4 regions of the Priestia sp. YIM B13490 genome follow, and region 1 is predicted to be linked to each of the others. Evidence: riboswitches for the same ligand, from Rfam matches in the RefSeq annotation. Region 1 holds a riboswitch; each other region holds the start of a gene.

Region 1 (4,216 bases):
GAAAGCTAAATGTGCGTTCTGCTTACAAGAAGGTAGTGACCATCATCAACAAATTCTCATATAAATAAGTAAGCTTGTTTACTTTTAACTAAATTTATTTATTAATAGGGGGATTAACTAGTTGATGAATTTGACGCTTCATGAACGTTCTGAAAAGTTATTAAAGCAAAGAATTAAACAATTAAATCCGAGAGATCCATTTAACTTTGTTTTTATGGGAGACAGCAGAGGTGACGGACCAAACGATAATTGTTTCACGATGAGCGGTGAATTTGAGCTTGTGTTAAAAAAGGCGGTGGAATTGAACCCGCTGTTTATTATTCATGGGGGAGACACCGTCTATACAGGGAAAAAAGAGTATTTGGAGCACTTTGTTAAGGTTGTTGAAAAAATCGCCCCGAACATTCCTATGTTTGTATGCGTAGGGAATCATGATGAACTGTACCTTGATGAAAGCAATCTCGAAAACTTCAGAGCCACTATCGGAAAAGTACACTGGGTCATTGATATTCCTGTCTTCAACTTCCGGTGCATCGCATTAAATAATGTCATCAGTCCCAAGAATAAAATATATGGATTTACAGATAGAGAGCTGAATTATTTAGAGCAGCAGCTAGAGGATGCTCCTCGTAATACCGTTGTAGCTATGCATGCGCAGCCAAATATTGGCCGGTGGTCAAATCTTGAAGGGTTTCCTGTAACGACTCCTCAAAGTCAAGAATTTTTTGATTTAATTCAAGAACACCGCGTGAAAAAAGTGTTAGTCAGCCACGTGCATGCGTATGACGAGCAGTTTATTAGAAAAAACAGAAACGGGTCGTTTACGCTTGGAAGAGGCACTGATTTTGTATTGTCAGGAGGCGCCGGCGCTCCCCTTGATTTTGAGCCGCCTTTAATTTTAAATAATTATAATTTTACGGAATTTTTTGTAAGCAGGTACGACATTTTAGGTCCTCTTCTTTGGAAGGATTTTGGACGACCTCGAAGAAATTGTTTGTAAAAACAAGAAAGTAGAAAGCTAGGTTCAAAAAAAGAGGCTGGAACAAAAGGGTTTTAGACGAAGTGAAACGAATCATCGATCAAGATGTGTGATTAGTGGTTCGTTTTTTTGTTAAGGCAAACGTAGGTTTCATGTGTATAGGTCTTTCTAGCAGGTGATTGGAGGACAAGACGAAGACTCCTGCGGGAAGCGAAGTCTTGTACGGAAATCAACTGCGGTGTCACAAGCGATTCAGCTCATGTATTCCATTTGCCTTTAGAGTGGATTCATTTGGTTATGTCTCAACCTCTTTTGGAAAAATGTGCATAACTCTTAACGAAACCTTGTAGCAGAAGGCTCAGTCAAACGTTATAATAGATAATGAATGATGATATATTCTCTATATTTGTCATATATTTGTATTACATATGTAATTAAAGAAAAACATTCACTTGATATACTGTTTAATGACTTAACTTTATCTTAAAATTTACAGTGAAATGCCTGTTTATAGAGGCTTAGAACATACACAGCAAATGGAGGAGCAATCATGGCAAACGAAAAGATGCAAGAAGGACTTGATCGTTTTATCAAGGAAGATTTAAATGACCTTTTAGGTAGACTGTTCCCCTTAATGGACCGGGAGTGTGCCGAAGAAAAAAGAAAGCTTATCGAAACAGCGGTAGAGTACATTTATTCGTCAGGATATCACCAAGGGGCAAAAGATTTAATCGAAACGCACCGAAAAGATGATTACAAATTGTTAAGGCAAAAGTTAGCGTCAGCGCCTCCTAAAAACTAATTTTTTTGAAATTTCTTTTGACAGCATAAATGTAAGGTGTTAAGATGACTCTACATTCAAAATATTATAAACAATTAAAACTCTTATTGAGAGAGGCGGAGGGACTGGCCCTGTGAAGCCCGGCAACCATTTAACATTCTTGTTGAAAAGGTGCTACATCCTGCAAAGCGTACAGCTTTGAAAAATAAGAGAGGATTTCATAGATACTATGCCTCTCTATTCGTGATAGAGAGGCTTTTTATTTTATGTGAATATGTTTTGAATGAACAATTTTATAAAAATGCATCAGGTGCTGTGTAACGAATGTACGCAGCTTAAAAGGGAAGACCGGTGAAAAGCCGGCGCGGTCCCGCCACTGTAATGGGGAGCAACTTATTAACCACTGTTTCATGTTGAAATGGGAAGGGATAAGAAGCGATGAACCTAAGTCAGGAGACCTGCCTGTTGTATGCACTTAAGCTCTACGGGATATAGAGAGGAGTGAGGAATACGTGTTGAGAAAAACAGGCTATCTCAACTTTAGTTAAGTATGCGTATCATCTCTCTTTTCATTTCGAAAAGAGAGATTTTTTAGTTTACCGATAAAAAAATATACAGGGAGTGGAAAAAATGAGCAGTGTAAAAAGTTCAAACTTAGGTTATCCAAGAATTGGTGAAAAACGAGAATGGAAAAAAGCGCTTGAGCAGTTTTGGGCAGGAAAACTAGAGAAAGATATCTTTCTGCAGGAAATTGAATCTCTTCGTCTAGGGCATTTAAAAAAACAGCGTGACGCAGGAATTGAATTGATTCCAGTCGGCGATTTTAGCTTATACGATCACGTGTTAGATACAGCCGCTATGTTCGGTCTAGTGCCAAAGCGCTTTGATTATGATGGGGGAGCGGTATCGCTTGAAACGTATTTTGACATCGCGCGAGGAACAAAAGGTGCGGTAGCTTCTACGATGACAAAATGGTTTAACACAAATTATCACTATATCGTACCAGAGCTTGAGGAATGTACGCCGGCACTTGTAGAAAATCGCCCGCTTCAATTTTACAAAGAAGCAAAACAGAAGCTGAATATTGAAGGCAAGCCCGTTGTTTTAGGTCCAGTAACATTTGTGAAGCTGTCAAAAGGATATAAAAAAAGTGAGTTTAAAGAAGTAGTTGAACAATTTGTTCCGCTTTATGCAACTATCTTAGCGGAGCTGCAAGCAGAAGGAGTAGAGTGGGTACAAATAGATGAGCCGGTTTTAGCTACAACGCTATCAAAAGAAGACCTGGCGCTTTACAAAGAAGTCTATCAAGCTTTGAAGGAAGCAGCACCGAATGTAAAAGTCATTTTACAAACGTATTTTGACAGCGTTGATTACTATAAAGAAGTCGTGTCTCTTCCTGTTGAAGGAATTGGTTTAGACTTTGTGCATGACCGAGGCGAAAATCTCACTGCCCTTAATAAATATGGTTTTCCAACTGATAAAGTGCTGGCAGCAGGAGTGATTGACGGACGAAACATTTGGCGTGAAAATTTGGACGAGCAGCTTTTAACGATCAGTGAAATTGAAGAAGCCGTATCAAAAGACCGTTTGATTCTTCAGCCTTCATCAAGTCTGCTACATGTTCCTGTCACGGTGAAAAATGAAGAGACGATTGATCCAGTATTGAAAAATGCGCTCTCTTTTGCAGATGAAAAGCTAAAGGAAATTACGCTGTTAACAAAAGCGGTGCAGCAAGGAAAAGAAGCAATAGAAGAAGAAATAAGCGTAAGCAAGCAGGCAATTCAAGCATTAAATGGATCATCTTTTCGAAATTGTCAAGATGTGCAAAAAGAGCTGAAGCAGCTGCACAGCTATAAAGCAGAGCGACAAGCGCCGTTTGACGTACGTCAGCGCGTTCAGCAAGAAGCGTTTCAACTGCCGCTTCTTCCAACGACCACGATTGGAAGCTTTCCGCAAACAAAAGAAGTGCGAAAAGAGCGTCTAAAATGGCGTAAAGGCGAGTTAAGCGATGAAGCATATGAAGCGTACATTAACGAGGAAATAAAAAAATGGATTGAAATTCAAGAAAACATCGGCTTAGATGTCCTTGTGCACGGAGAGTTTGAGCGTACGGATATGGTCGAATACTTCGGTGAGAAATTAGGAGGCTTTCAGTTTACGAAGTTTGGCTGGGTGCAATCTTACGGTTCTCGCTGCGTGAAGCCGCCGCTTATTTACGGAGATGTATCGTATGAGCAGGCGATGACGATCAAAGAAACGGTCTACGCACAGTCTCTAACAAATAAGCCGGTTAAAGGAATGCTGACGGGTCCGATTACGATTTTAAACTGGTCGTTTGTGCGTGATGATATCCCGCGCTACGACGTCGCAAATCAAATTGCGCTTGCTCTTAGAAAAGAAGTAGAAGCACTTGAAAGTCAGGGCATTTCAATGATTCAAGTAGATGAACCGGCGCT
Region 2 (4,216 bases), on a different contig from region 1:
GGCAATCGGCTCACACATGTAGGATATTGATTTAACACTAACAAAGTACAACACAACATTAGTAATTATATAATATATTTCATTATTTTGAAAGCGATTTCATAGATATTTTTAAAAATATTTTGTTATTTGTTTTTCGTAGAAAAAAACCACGTTTCAGCCAATTCGAAACGCGGTTCTTTTCTGTAAGGACTTGCCCTACAGGCTATAAATGTAAGTACGCTCATTATAGCATGAGCTCTTATCTAGATTCTATGGTAATTACTGTATAATATCGTTACATTACGACCGGTTGTATTTTTCTGTCCATGTGCAGCGTATTCCATGGCTCATCCTGTTCAGCAAGCCTTTCGATAAAATCTTGTGAAGTCCAGAATGGAATAGCCCCCGGTAAAAAAGGATGAGTATGCAGATACAACGTGTCATAAAAATGACTTTGAGCAAATTGTTCCACTGCCTTTAACAGCTGCTGTCCAATGCCTAGACGCCGGTATGCTGGATCGACATAGCATTTTACAATCTCGGCTGCAGTTTTATGTTCATATCGCTTTTTTAATGCATGAAACCTTCCATCGTAAGCGTATAAACCAATTGTTCCAATTACTTGTTGATTTTCCGTGACAGCTGCAAAAAAAGCAGCGCCTTTCGCTTGAACATAATATTCATTAAAATGAAGCAAATCCACAGGAAGCTGATTTTTTTCCATCATAGGAAATAGCTCATTCCGCATATTCATGACAAACTGAATCACTTCAGCATCCTTTTCTTTTACTTCTTTAATTTGATACATTGGTACTTCTTGCACGTTTACTGTCACATCCTTTGATCTATCATTGTATACTTTCTCTTTTTCCTATAGGAACAACACAATATTGACTATGGCGTTACGTCTAAATGCTGAGTCAGCATATAATACTCGCTTGGATTTGTGGTCCAGTTTTTCACCTTTTGATTATAAGCAACAACAATGTTTGGATGTACAATCGATGACGTCAGCATTTCTGCATTAATCAAAGCGGTTGCTTGCTTAGCTAACTGATCTCGCTTTGCGTCATCTACGGTTAAATTTAACTGCTGAATCATTTTTGTTAGCTTCTCATCATCAATCCGGCTGGCATTTAAACCACCGCCCGGCAAATAGTTCGTACTTAAATAATAGCTTGCATCTCCTCTAGGTGCAGTGATAAGACTGTACAGTGCTAAATCCCAATCGTCTTTTGCCATTACATATTCATCGCTGTCCTCAACGAGATGAATCTTAATAGTAATTCCTAACTCTTTCGCATTAGACTGTATAAGCTGAGCAATCAAAGGAAGTTCTGGCAGAGAGCTGTATGTGACAAGAGAGAGCGATAATGGCTTTCCATTTTTGATTGTTTTGCCATTTTTAATTTGATAGCCTGCTTTCTCTAAATATTTTTTAGCAGATGGCATACCTCTTTGCTCATTAGCATTATTATCAGCAAAAGGAAATTGGGATAAAAATGGACCTCGAGCTGCTGCCGCTTGATTGTTCATGATGCTGCTGACAATTTCTTTTCGGTTCAGTAAGGTATCGATAGCTTTTCTTACATTTTCGTCTTTTAATGCGTCATTGGTTTGATTATAAAGTAATAAATGTGTACGCACACTGGGTACTCCACTTACCTTAAAAGACGGATCTGTTTGTAAAGTGCCCAAACTTTCTAAAGGCGGGCGATAAATAATATCGGCTGTTCCGGACTGAAGAGCCGCAACTCGCGCATTAGCATCTTCGTTAAATGCAAAGATCGCATTTTTCAATTTTACTTTCCCATTCCAATAATGTTCATATCTTTCTAACTTCACTTGATTTCCTTGATCGAAAGTCAAAACTTGAAATGGACCTGTGCCAATAGGCTTCTTAGCTATATTAGAAACATCAACATCTATAATAGCTGTGTTTGGATGCACTAACTCAGAAGGAAATTTAGGCATTGGTTCTTTTAATGTAATTGTCAGCGCATGACCGTTCGCTTTGATTTCTTTAATATTTAAAGCGTTTTTCATCGCATAACTTTGATCTATCGTTCTTTGAAGAGAAGACTTAACGGCATTTGCATCTAGCGCTTTACCATTTTGAAACGTAATATTCTTTCTTATCGTAAATGTCCACGTAAGACCGTTATCTTCCGTTTTCCACTTTTCAGCAAGCCAGGGCTTTATTTTTAAATCATTGCTGATTTTAACAAGCGTCTCCCCTACTCCCGCACGAACTGCTGTATAATTATCATCCGTATGAGGATCAAGCGTTGCAGATGTAAAATTAAATAAAAACGTCACACTTTTATCCGTTTTCTTTCTTTCTTTTATACTTATGCTCTCTTCATTAGGAGCGCAAGCAGTGAGGCAAAGTAACACAAGAAATATCATAGATACGAGTTTTTTATTATTTATCATTGATTTTTCCACCTTCTATTTTAATACACAAAAAAAGCACTTCTAAAAAGAAGTGCTTGTCTTCAAAACAAATTCAGATAAACGTATCCCTTGTTTATCTTATTTTTGATTCTGCCAAAACACCTCCCTATCCTCGTAGGTTATTGTGTGCTGCGATTTATGGCAGGTCTCCTGGCTTCAAGTCATTGCCTTATACCGCCTTCCCGTCTCTAAATAGACAGTGGCTTTTTGACATAAGGCTCCTTGTTACAGTGGCGGGACCGCTCCGGATTTGCACCCGATTCCCTTTTAAGGCAATTGAAAAACAATTGCCACCATAAAAACTGGTTATTTAATTTAGTAGCGTGCTCTTGAAACTCTAGAAGTAGAAGCTGATGGTGAAACATCTTCATCATCAAATCCAGTGGCAATAACGGTTACCATCATTTCGTCCTTTAAATCTTCATTAATCACGGACCCAAAAATCATATTTAAGTCCTGATCAGAAGCAGACGTGACAATATCTGCTGCTTCCTGTACTTCGTAAAGACTCAGGCTGCTGCCGCTCGTAATGTTCAACAGCACGCCTCTTGCTCCATCAATCGATGCATCTAGCAGCGGACTAGAAATCGCTTTTTTCGCTGCTTCAATTGCCCGGTCTGATCCAGAAGCTCGTCCGATACCCATAAGCGCAAATCCTTGATTAGACATGATTGTTTTTACATCAGCAAAGTCAAGGTTAATCAGCCCCGGAACAGCGATTAAATCTGAAATACCTTGAATACCTTGGCGAAGAACATTATCTGCTTCACGGAATGCTTCAAGCATAGGCGTCTTTTTATCGACAATTTCAAGCAAGCGGTCGTTTGGAATCACAATAAGGGTATCTACCGATTCATTCATCGCAGTAATACCGCCTACTGCTTGCTTCGTACGTTTGTTTCCTTCAAACTTGAACGGGCGAGTGACTACTCCAATTGTTAAAGCATTTAGTTCACGGGCAATTTGGGCAATAACCGGAGCTGCTCCAGTACCGGTTCCTCCGCCCATGCCAGCTGTTACGAATACCATATCTGCGCCTTGCAGTACTTCTTGAATTTGTTCTCTGCTTTCTTCGGCTGCTTCTCTTCCCACTTCTGGATTAGCTCCTGCACCTAATCCTCGCGTTAAGGCCGCACCAATCTGCATTTTCACATCTGCTTTAGATAAGTTAAGCGCCTGAGCATCCGTATTAACGGCGATAAATTCTACTCCTTGTACACCGTGTTCAATCATACGGTTAACGGTGTTATTTCCTCCACCGCCGACCCCAATTACTTTAATTCGCACTAATGGCGATACATCTGCATCAAATCCAAACATTCTAAGTTCCTCCTCAATGATCAAAATTACTTTCTCTTATTATCCGAAAAAACACGTGAAGAACCTTTTACTCCTATGTTTAACGCGTAACTGTTCTTTTGTTTTACAGATTTTATACACTTCTCTTTTAACCTTTAAATCTTTACATCTTTATGTAAATTTATTGTTGTTCTAAAATTAGTACGCCGAACTCTTTTATGGTTTTTCCACTCAAAATGGCATATAAGCTTATTGTATCATTCATTTGACAGATGTCTGTATTTAATTTTGAGTAAGATGTGACTAAGAGAATAATATTTTTATAGACAAAATGAGAAAAAGCCCTTAGAAATAAGGGCTTCTCTAGATAATAAACCGTTTTATAATTTCCCAGTTAAGAATTGAGCCTCTCCCATGCCAAAGCTCCAGTCAGCATTACCGTTTTCAACAATCGAAATCATAATGTCGTTTGGCTGAA
Region 3 (4,216 bases), on a different contig from region 1:
TTAATCTCCACACGGAGCTGGTTCTACTTTTATTTTTGGTGTTATATCTTGATAGTCGAATCCATAAACGTTCTTCACACGCTTAAAGAATTTATGAAATCGCTCATTAGGATGACCTTTTTCTTTATATTCATGGACAATGTTCTCCACTATTTCAACAATGTCATCGGGTGCTATGCCTTCCGCCACAATTTGACCTGAATGCGCATTTCGTCCAACCGTTTTAGCTCCTAAAAATAAATCAAACGCACCTTTTCTATAGACAATGCCGATATCTTCTTGAACTGCGCCATAACAGGCCATACCGCATCCATTAATACCAAGCTTCAGCTCTTTTGGCATGTCCATTCCCCCGAGGCGTTTTTGTAATTCTTCCGTATGTGGAATAGCATCGCTTTTTTCTCCATCACAAAAATCACACGCTTTAATTGTGAACACGTCTCCGACCGGAGATAGTAAAAAGGAAGCTGCTTGGAGCTTTTTAATAATCACATCTGGCTGGGCTGTTGGAATTTGAAGTTTGATTTGATGGTCAGGTGTATACTCCATCGTACCTTTTTCACCAACAACTTCTGCTAGTGTTGTCATTTGAACAGGCGTGAATTTCTTATTGGCAAGTCCTGGACTAACCGCGACTTCGAAAATTGACTGTATTGGCTGGTGTACGACCCCAGAAGTGGTTTCACCTAAAATTGCTTGAAGCGCTTCTTCTGCAAGAGCTCGTGAAGTTGCTGTTTCTTCTGGTTTGGTCTGAACTGCTTCAATTGCTGAAGCTGTTTGCTCTACAGTCTCTTCTTGATCGAGAGCCCATGGTTCTGCTTCTTTTCGAAGTCGCTGATGCGGTCTTAGCGGCTGCTCCGTTTGGTTGAGGGTATATTTCCGCTGATACCCGCGCGGTGTAATCATTAAATCGTCGTAAAAGAACGTAGATGAATTTCCGACAACAACGGTAGTCAGCATGCCTATTTCATGGTTTAACATGTCTTTTAAGTTAGTCATTACGACTTCTTCACGGTCACGATAAGCGCTTTTCACAAGACCAACAGGCGTATCAGGAGAACGGTACTTTAATAGAATCCTTTGCGCTTCAACAATTTGTCTTGTTCGTCTTCCGCTCTTTGGGTTGTAAAAAGCCACTACAAAATCTGCTTGTGCAGCTGCTTCAATTCTTTTTTCGATTAGATCCCACGGCGTAAGGTGGTCACTTAAACTAATCGTACAAGCATCGTGCATCACGGGCGCTCCAAGGAGAGATGCGCATGAATTGATAGCCGAAATGCCAGGAATTACTTCCAGCTCTACGCCCGTTTCTTTTTTCCAGCCTTTTTCAATCAACACTTCATATACAAGGCCTGCCATTCCGTATACTCCTGCATCTCCGCTCGAAATGACAGCTACGGTTTTTCCTGCTTCGGCTTGCTTTACAGCTTCCTGTGCACGGCTTACTTCTTCGGTCATTCCCGTACTAATAATTTGCTGATTCGTTAACAGTCCTTGAATTAATTCCACATAGGTTTTGTAACCGATGATCATATCACTTTCTTGAATGGCTTCTCTTGCTCGCTGTGTAATATGTTCAAAGCTCCCCGGCCCAAATCCAATAACTAACAGTTTACCTTTCATGCTAGCTCCTCCTTTATGCGTTACTTTTTACTTTGTCAATTCCTTCTATGGAGTCACTGTTTTCCGGAGAAACGAAACCATTTTGATCATATTCATAAATAAGCGATTCCTTTACACTGCAGCCTCCTGCTAAATGCTCTTCGACAATCCGGTGAGCCACGGTTTCAGTGACCTGCTTGTACCAATCTCCTGAAGGATAGACGATAGCTACAGGAGCATCTTTGCATCGTCCGTTACAGCGCGTACGCGTTGTATGAACCGTTTCATCCAAATCCAGTTCCGTCACTTTATTTCGAATAGCTTGTGTGGCTTCTTCTCCACCTTTTCTCATACAGCTGCTTCCATTACAAATCAATACGTGATGTTTTGTTCCGTTTAAGTTCCACGTCGTCACACTCATTCGCTCCTTTACTAAAAAAAGCGCCTCTATCAATGATAGAGGCGCAGAAAATTCAAACTAAGTTTTTGCACTTCCACCTATATCCCGTAGGGTAAGCTTCGCATTAGAAAAAGGCTGGTTTCCTGACTTCGATTCATCACTTGATTGCGCCTTCCCAAATACAGTGGCATATGCAATCAGCTCCTCTTCACAGTGGCGGGTACCGCGCTGGCTTCACACCAGACTTCCCATTTAACGCAATGTGAACATTGCGCACCTTTTTTGCACGATATGTAGTTTTTCGATACGAGAAAAACCCGCTTCGCTAATATGCGAGCGGGTAAAACGTCAGAATAAGAGTGTACACGAATGCCACTTTAAGCCAACGTTTCCCTTCCCGCTCCCCGGAGAAATAGAAACTTCACAATAAAGACAGGTCTCCTGACTTGTGTATCATTCTACTTGAGAACCTTCCCGTGATTTTTTCACAGTGGTTATACTCGTTCGTCCACACTTACAGTTGCGGGGGCAGTACTGGTCTTTCACCAGTTTCCCTATTAAGCCTTCTTGGCATCTTTACTGTTGCTGTTTGATATATATGAACCTTTTAAACTATCAGAATAATAGAAGTAACTACCATATCATAGCGTACATTTTTTTTTATTTCAACTCTATTCTTTTCGGAAGATACAAGCACCTATAAAAAAACAAGAGCATAAAGTCAGCTCTTGTTTTTTCATTATATAGCTACTAATGTTAAATGAGGATCATTATAATACACCACTTCTGAAAGAACTTTACAGCCATTTGTTTTGGCAAAAGCTTCTCTCGCCTGCTTTTCAGTTTCAAATTCAAACATTTTCATTTCTTTTCCAGCATATACCGTCAGTACCCACATGAAAAGATTCGCCTCCGATTATTGTAGTGATCGCTATATCCACATTATGCCGAAACCATTTCCTTTTGAAAACCCATTCTACAAAACTTGTCACAAGAAACTTTTAAAAATTTAAAAACATTTTAACTTCTGTAAATGAACAAAATGTACAAAAGGTTTAAGCAATATTATACCTCTTTAAAAAGGTGCTTTTTTAACCAACTGTTGCTTCACCAGTAAAAAATATATAGTATTTATTAAAAAAAGAAGCCGGACAGCCGGCTTCTTTTTTAGGAAAGGAAAGTACAGACATCACAATCCCGTCCTGCTCTTTATTTTGCATAAAAATACACTAATTAAATATTGCTTTCTTAAAGCAGAACCATGTTCGACTGCACATAGTGATAAAGAAGCTTATACGTATGGTTTAATGAATCTTGATGCGTTCTCTCAAACGCATGAGAAGAATCAATTCCTGGACCAATTAAGCCGTGTACGATATCGTGTCCGGCACGAATAGCAGCAGAAGCATCTGATCCGTAAAACGGATAAATATCTAATTTGTACTGAATATCATGCTGCTTAGCTAGCTCCACCAAATGCTTTCTCAAACCGTAATGATATGGGCCGCTTGAATCTTTTACACAAATAGACACGGTGTATTCATCGGTAGATTGTCCATCTCCCATAGCACCCATATCAACCGCTAAGTATTCTACTGTTTGAGGCGTAATGTTCGAATTCCCTCCGTATCCAATTTCTTCATTATTTGAAATGAGAAAATGCGTAGTGTATGGCAGTTCGATCTGTTCTTCTTGAATTGTTTTTATGAGCTGGAGCAATAAAGCTACGCTTGCTTTATCATCGAGATGACGAGATTTAATAAAACCGCTTTTTGTTATTTCTACACGAGGATCAAACGAAACAAAGTCGCCTACTTCAATTCCAAGGCTGCGAACATCTTCTGCGCTATGTACTTTTTCATCCAGTCGAATTTCTATATTTTCTTGATTTCGCTCAGCTTTCCCTGCATCTTTATACACATGAACAGATGTTTGATGCATAAGGATGGTTCCTGTAAATACTTCTCCTGATGAAGTTTCAATTTCACAATATTCTCCTTCAATAGAATTGTAGCGAAACCCTCCAATCAAGTCGATTTTCAGACGTCCACTCGGTTTGATTTCTTTTACCATAGCACCTAATGTATCGACATGAGCCGTCAGCATGCGGTGGTGATCTGTATCTTTACCGGGAATAGTAGCGACTAAGCCTCCTTTTCGATTGCGGTACGTTTGAATATTTAGCTCTTTTATATAGTCTTCGACAAATGAAAT
Region 4 (4,216 bases), on a different contig from region 1:
CAAGTAGCCGCTGATTTAAGTATACCTTTTGTAGTAAGAGAGAAGAAATCCGTTGCAGATCTTCAGAATCTTCAAGCTGCAGACGTGCTGGTTGTCGGTAAGAATAGAGTAGAATTGCATGTCCAAAATGAAGAGGAACCTATTTTTTTTCATCCAAATTCCGCTATGTTTAGAGTGAAGAGATGGCTGCGAGGAGAACCTGATCCGTTTATTGAAGCTGCTAGTTTGGAAAAAGGAATGAGCGTGCTTGACTGTACACTTGGTCTTGCATCGGATAGTATGATGGCGAGCGCAGCGGTAGGGAAAAGCGGGAAAGTTGTCGGACTAGAAGGCAACCGCTATGTAGCTTATTTAGTCAAACAAGGACTTTTAAATTGGGAAAGTGACGTACAAGAGTTGAACGATGCAATGAAGCGTATAAACGTGGTTCATCAAAATTTCGAATCGTTTTTGGCGTGTTGTGAAGATAATTCTTTTGATGTTGTCTACTTTGATCCTATGTTTCAAGAGCAAATTGATGAATCGAATGGAATTAACGGTATTAAAGCAATAGCACTGTATACTACGCTAACGCCAATGGCTATACAAGAAGCAAAAAGAGTAGCCAAACAAAAGATCGTGCTAAAAGATCATTGGAAAAGCAGTCGTTTTGAAGAACATGGATTTATCGTACAAAAACGAAAAACATCAAAATTTCATTATGGGACAATTGATATACAATAATAAACAAAAAAGTAAAACGAATCCTGATCATTGAAAAGACTTCCAAAACCTTTTAGGAATTAAAAAGTTTTGGAAGTTTTTTTTATGAATTTCATCTAAAGTTCATAAAAGTATGATATATTTTTGAACATAAAAATACTTTTGTGTTTAAGCATCCAGCAAAAAAGGAATATCTTGTATAGGTTTCCGCTCGGTGTGACAACCTCAAACAGAAGAAGGAAGGTGCTAACTAAAAAGTCTTCGAATGCCCGTAGGCAGCATAAATGAATAAGCAAATATAGGTAAAAAATTAATAAGTATGTTACAATACCTAGTGAGTTATAACAATGAATTTTACGATATGAAAAGACCATATGGGAAAAGATGAGAAAGGAAAGATACGAATGCCTAGATGGATAAAAAGAATGCTAGTTGTATTTATTACAGTATTTACATTTGGGCTTGTCACTCCACCAGAATATTTATACGTTGATGATGCAAAAGCGGACAAGCAACATAAAGCAGGGTATGTAAGAGAAACAACTCCTGTCACAGCTGTTATAGAAGATATTCATTTGCCATATGAAGAACCAAAATATGAAGACGTTTCATCATTTGTTACGTATGCAATGGAATCAGCTGAAAAACAGTCAGTGGAAAAATTCGGAACAAAAATTGGACCTGTCATTGAAGATGAATTTCGTCAAGCAGTGTTACCTAAAATTGAAGAAGTGCTGACCGACATTGGCACTGAACGTGAACAGTCAATTCAGAATCTCGAGATAAGCGAGCATCCTGCTGCTGGCTACGGTGAAAAGATTTTCCATGTATATGACCGGGAAACCGGTCAGGACTTAATACGATTTCATGTACGGCGTGAAAATCCTCCAAAAGATGGATACTGGTTTAATTTTCACTATCATGCGGCTGCAGATAATTTTCAGAAGCATTATGATTTAGGGAAAATTTATTGGAACCGAAACATGCCGCCTAAATGGTTTAGCTGATAATAGACACAACATTCTGCGATTTCGAAATGTTAGCTTTTTTAAGCTAGCATTTTTTTACGTCTAAAACCGTTAGGGTCTAAATAAGCTGAAACATTAGCACAACGATAAAAAAATCGTTTATAATGAAGTCAGACTTCTTACCATAGAATAGTGAGAAGGAACGAATAGATGCTGGAGGTAACACAATGAAACAATTTACGGAAGAAAAACAATTTCGCGAACAAATTAAGAACGAAACACTAAGCGTTGGGATTTTTACGACAACGTGGTGTCCTGATTGCAAACGTTTGGATATGTTCATTGATGAAATCGTTGATGAAAATACAGATAAAGCATGGTTTAAAATTGACAAGGATGAGTTTGAAGAACTTTCTGCTGAAAACAATGTAATGGGTATTCCTTCTCTTCTTGTATATAAAAACGGTGAAAAAATTGCACACTTGCACAGTGCAAATGCTAAAACGCCTGAAGCGGTCCGTGAATTTTTAGCAACTCTTTAATCCCTTAAGCTGCGAGAGCATTCTCGCAGCTTTTTTTTGTGAGAATGGCTATTTCCATTTTTCCATGAGTGGGGTATACTAGGACAAGTGAATAATCGTAAAGCAATAAGGTCTCAATTTAAAGATTGAGTGAAAAGGGAAGTCTGGTGAAAAACCAGCGCGGTCCCGCCACTGTAAGCGCTTTGTGCGTAAGTCAGGAGACCTGCCTTATTGTTAGCTGTGAAACCTTCGAGGAAGGGTGAAGCAGGGTAATGAACATACATATCAAGTATAGTGAACGGATTCTTTTCCTGCTTATCTTGACGTTACCTGCTTTGCTTTCAATTGAAAGTAAAGCTTTTTTATTTTGAAGCTGCCGGCGAGCAGTATACATAGTCAAAGCGGAAAAACGGGATAGCGCTGCTTTTTGCATGATCATTTGCTTTTTCTTTAACGTGGAGGTTTCGTATTCACAATGAACAATATATAGGGGGAGTATTTAGATGAAAAAATGGCTTTCGTATTCCATTATTGCACTGTTAGTCATCGTACTTGCTGCATGCGGTGCAGGCAGCCAAAGCAACAGTGATAAAAAAACGAAGCAAGATACGGCACAAACGTCACAAGCTGCATTTCCAGTGAAGGTAAAAGACGCGCGTGATAAAGAAATTACGTTGAAAAAACAGCCTAAGAAAATTGTTTCCTTAATGCCAAGTAATACGGAGATTGTATATGCCCTTGGCCTTGAAAAAGAATTAGTCGGTGTTACAAGCAACGATGATTATCCTAAAAGCGTAAAGAAAAAAGCGCAGGTAGGAGATATGAACGTTAATGCGGAAAAAGTTATTGCTTTAAATCCTGATTTAGTGCTGGCACACGCTTCAAGTATGGGCGTTTCGGATGAAGTATTTAAACAAATTGAAAGTGCGGGTATTCCGGTATTTGTTGTAAAAGATTCAACAACGTTTGATACGGTTTATGATTCTATTACGCAAATCGGTAAATTAACAGGTAAAACAAAAGAAGCTAATCAAACAATTAAAGACATGAAAGAAAAAGTAGCTTCAATTGAGAAAAAAGCAAAAACGATTTCAAAAGAAGATCGTAAAAAAGTATGGATAGAGGTATCAGGAGCTCCTGAGATTTATACAACAGGAAAAGGTACGTTCATGAACGAAATGCTTACTATGATCGGTGCTGATAACGTAGCAGCTAGTGAAAAGGGTTGGGTTAAGTTTTCTGAAGAGCAAGTTGTTAAGTTAAACCCTGACGTTATTATCGCAACGTATGATGCAGACAAAAATGAGATTATGAAGCGTCCCGCTTGGAGCAGCATGACTGCTGTAAAAGAGGGTAACATCGAGAAGGTTGATCAAAACAAAATCAATCGCTTAGGACCTCGTATTGTAGATGGCTTAGAGGACTTAGCAAAAGCAGTATACCCTGAGGTGTACAATAAATAAGAAGAGGGACCATATTCCAGTTCGAATTGAAAAGGGGATTGGTCCCTTTTCACATCTTAAAATTGAAGAAAGGCCTGAGCTTTTAATCATGAAAACCGAGACTTCTTATAAAACATACAGCTCAGGGGTTTTAGGAACAGGCATTACGGAAACGGACACCTTTTACAATCGATTTGTTCACAAAGACTATTATTCAGATACTCCTTCTTTGGAGTATGAGCAATATTTGATGAAAGAAAATGTGCGCCATGAGCAAATCGTAGGGTTGATGACAGCCGTGTGGTTAAAAGAAAGAGCGGTTTACTGTTATGAAGGCTACGGAGTAAGAGTAGCTTCCGTGATAACGGCTGGAATAGGAAACGCAGTAGATATTACAGCTGACGAAGCTGTCCCGTTCTATTCCTCTCCTGGTACAATTAATATGTTTTTTTTCGTGGAAGGTACGCTTACGGATGCAGCGTTTTTACAGCTTTTTATTGCGGCCACAGAAGCTAAAACAAAAACGCTGTCACAGCTGGGTGTCATAGATCCGGCTACAAAGACGATTGCTACGGGAACATCT

The links. Region 1 has a riboswitch for cobalamin ahead of metE (5-methyltetrahydropteroyltriglutamate--homocysteine S-methyltransferase). Riboswitches for the same ligand answer to the same signal wherever they lie in the genome.
Region 2: another riboswitch for cobalamin. It lies ahead of nikA (nickel ABC transporter substrate-binding protein); the one in region 1 lies ahead of metE (5-methyltetrahydropteroyltriglutamate--homocysteine S-methyltransferase).
Region 3: another riboswitch for cobalamin. It lies ahead of ACFX4R_RS13985 ((2Fe-2S) ferredoxin domain-containing protein); the one in region 1 lies ahead of metE (5-methyltetrahydropteroyltriglutamate--homocysteine S-methyltransferase).
Region 4: another riboswitch for cobalamin. It lies ahead of ACFX4R_RS10755 (ABC transporter substrate-binding protein); the one in region 1 lies ahead of metE (5-methyltetrahydropteroyltriglutamate--homocysteine S-methyltransferase).

What each region holds. Positions count from the first base shown of each region.
Region 1 covers NZ_JBHZOT010000001.1:506,674-510,889, forward strand. The annotation lists gene ACFX4R_RS02790 (metallophosphoesterase family protein) at 125-1,000, shown strand; gene ACFX4R_RS02795 (hypothetical protein) at 1,530-1,781, shown strand; SAM riboswitch class I at 1,862-1,972, shown strand; cobalamin riboswitch at 2,052-2,240, shown strand; gene metE (5-methyltetrahydropteroyltriglutamate--homocysteine S-methyltransferase) at 2,391-4,216, shown strand, end outside.
Region 2 covers NZ_JBHZOT010000009.1:34,575-38,790, reverse strand. The annotation lists gene ACFX4R_RS22470 (GNAT family N-acetyltransferase) at 278-805, opposite strand; gene nikA (nickel ABC transporter substrate-binding protein) at 877-2,418, opposite strand; cobalamin riboswitch at 2,563-2,752, opposite strand; gene ftsZ (cell division protein FtsZ) at 2,755-3,759, opposite strand; gene ACFX4R_RS22455 (tautomerase family protein) at 4,119-4,216, opposite strand, start outside.
Region 3 covers NZ_JBHZOT010000003.1:789,530-793,745, forward strand. The annotation lists gene cobJ (precorrin-3B C(17)-methyltransferase) at 1-1,623, opposite strand; gene ACFX4R_RS13985 ((2Fe-2S) ferredoxin domain-containing protein) at 1,637-2,017, opposite strand; cobalamin riboswitch at 2,119-2,298, opposite strand; cobalamin riboswitch at 2,417-2,595, opposite strand; gene ACFX4R_RS13990 (hypothetical protein) at 2,742-2,900, opposite strand; gene ACFX4R_RS13995 (M42 family metallopeptidase) at 3,251-4,216, opposite strand, start outside.
Region 4 covers NZ_JBHZOT010000003.1:170,809-175,024, forward strand. The annotation lists gene ACFX4R_RS10740 (class I SAM-dependent methyltransferase) at 1-723, shown strand, start outside; gene ACFX4R_RS10745 (YpjP family protein) at 1,107-1,709, shown strand; gene ACFX4R_RS10750 (thioredoxin family protein) at 1,898-2,212, shown strand; cobalamin riboswitch at 2,304-2,436, shown strand; gene ACFX4R_RS10755 (ABC transporter substrate-binding protein) at 2,695-3,654, shown strand; gene ACFX4R_RS10760 (adenosylcobinamide amidohydrolase) at 3,743-4,216, shown strand, end outside.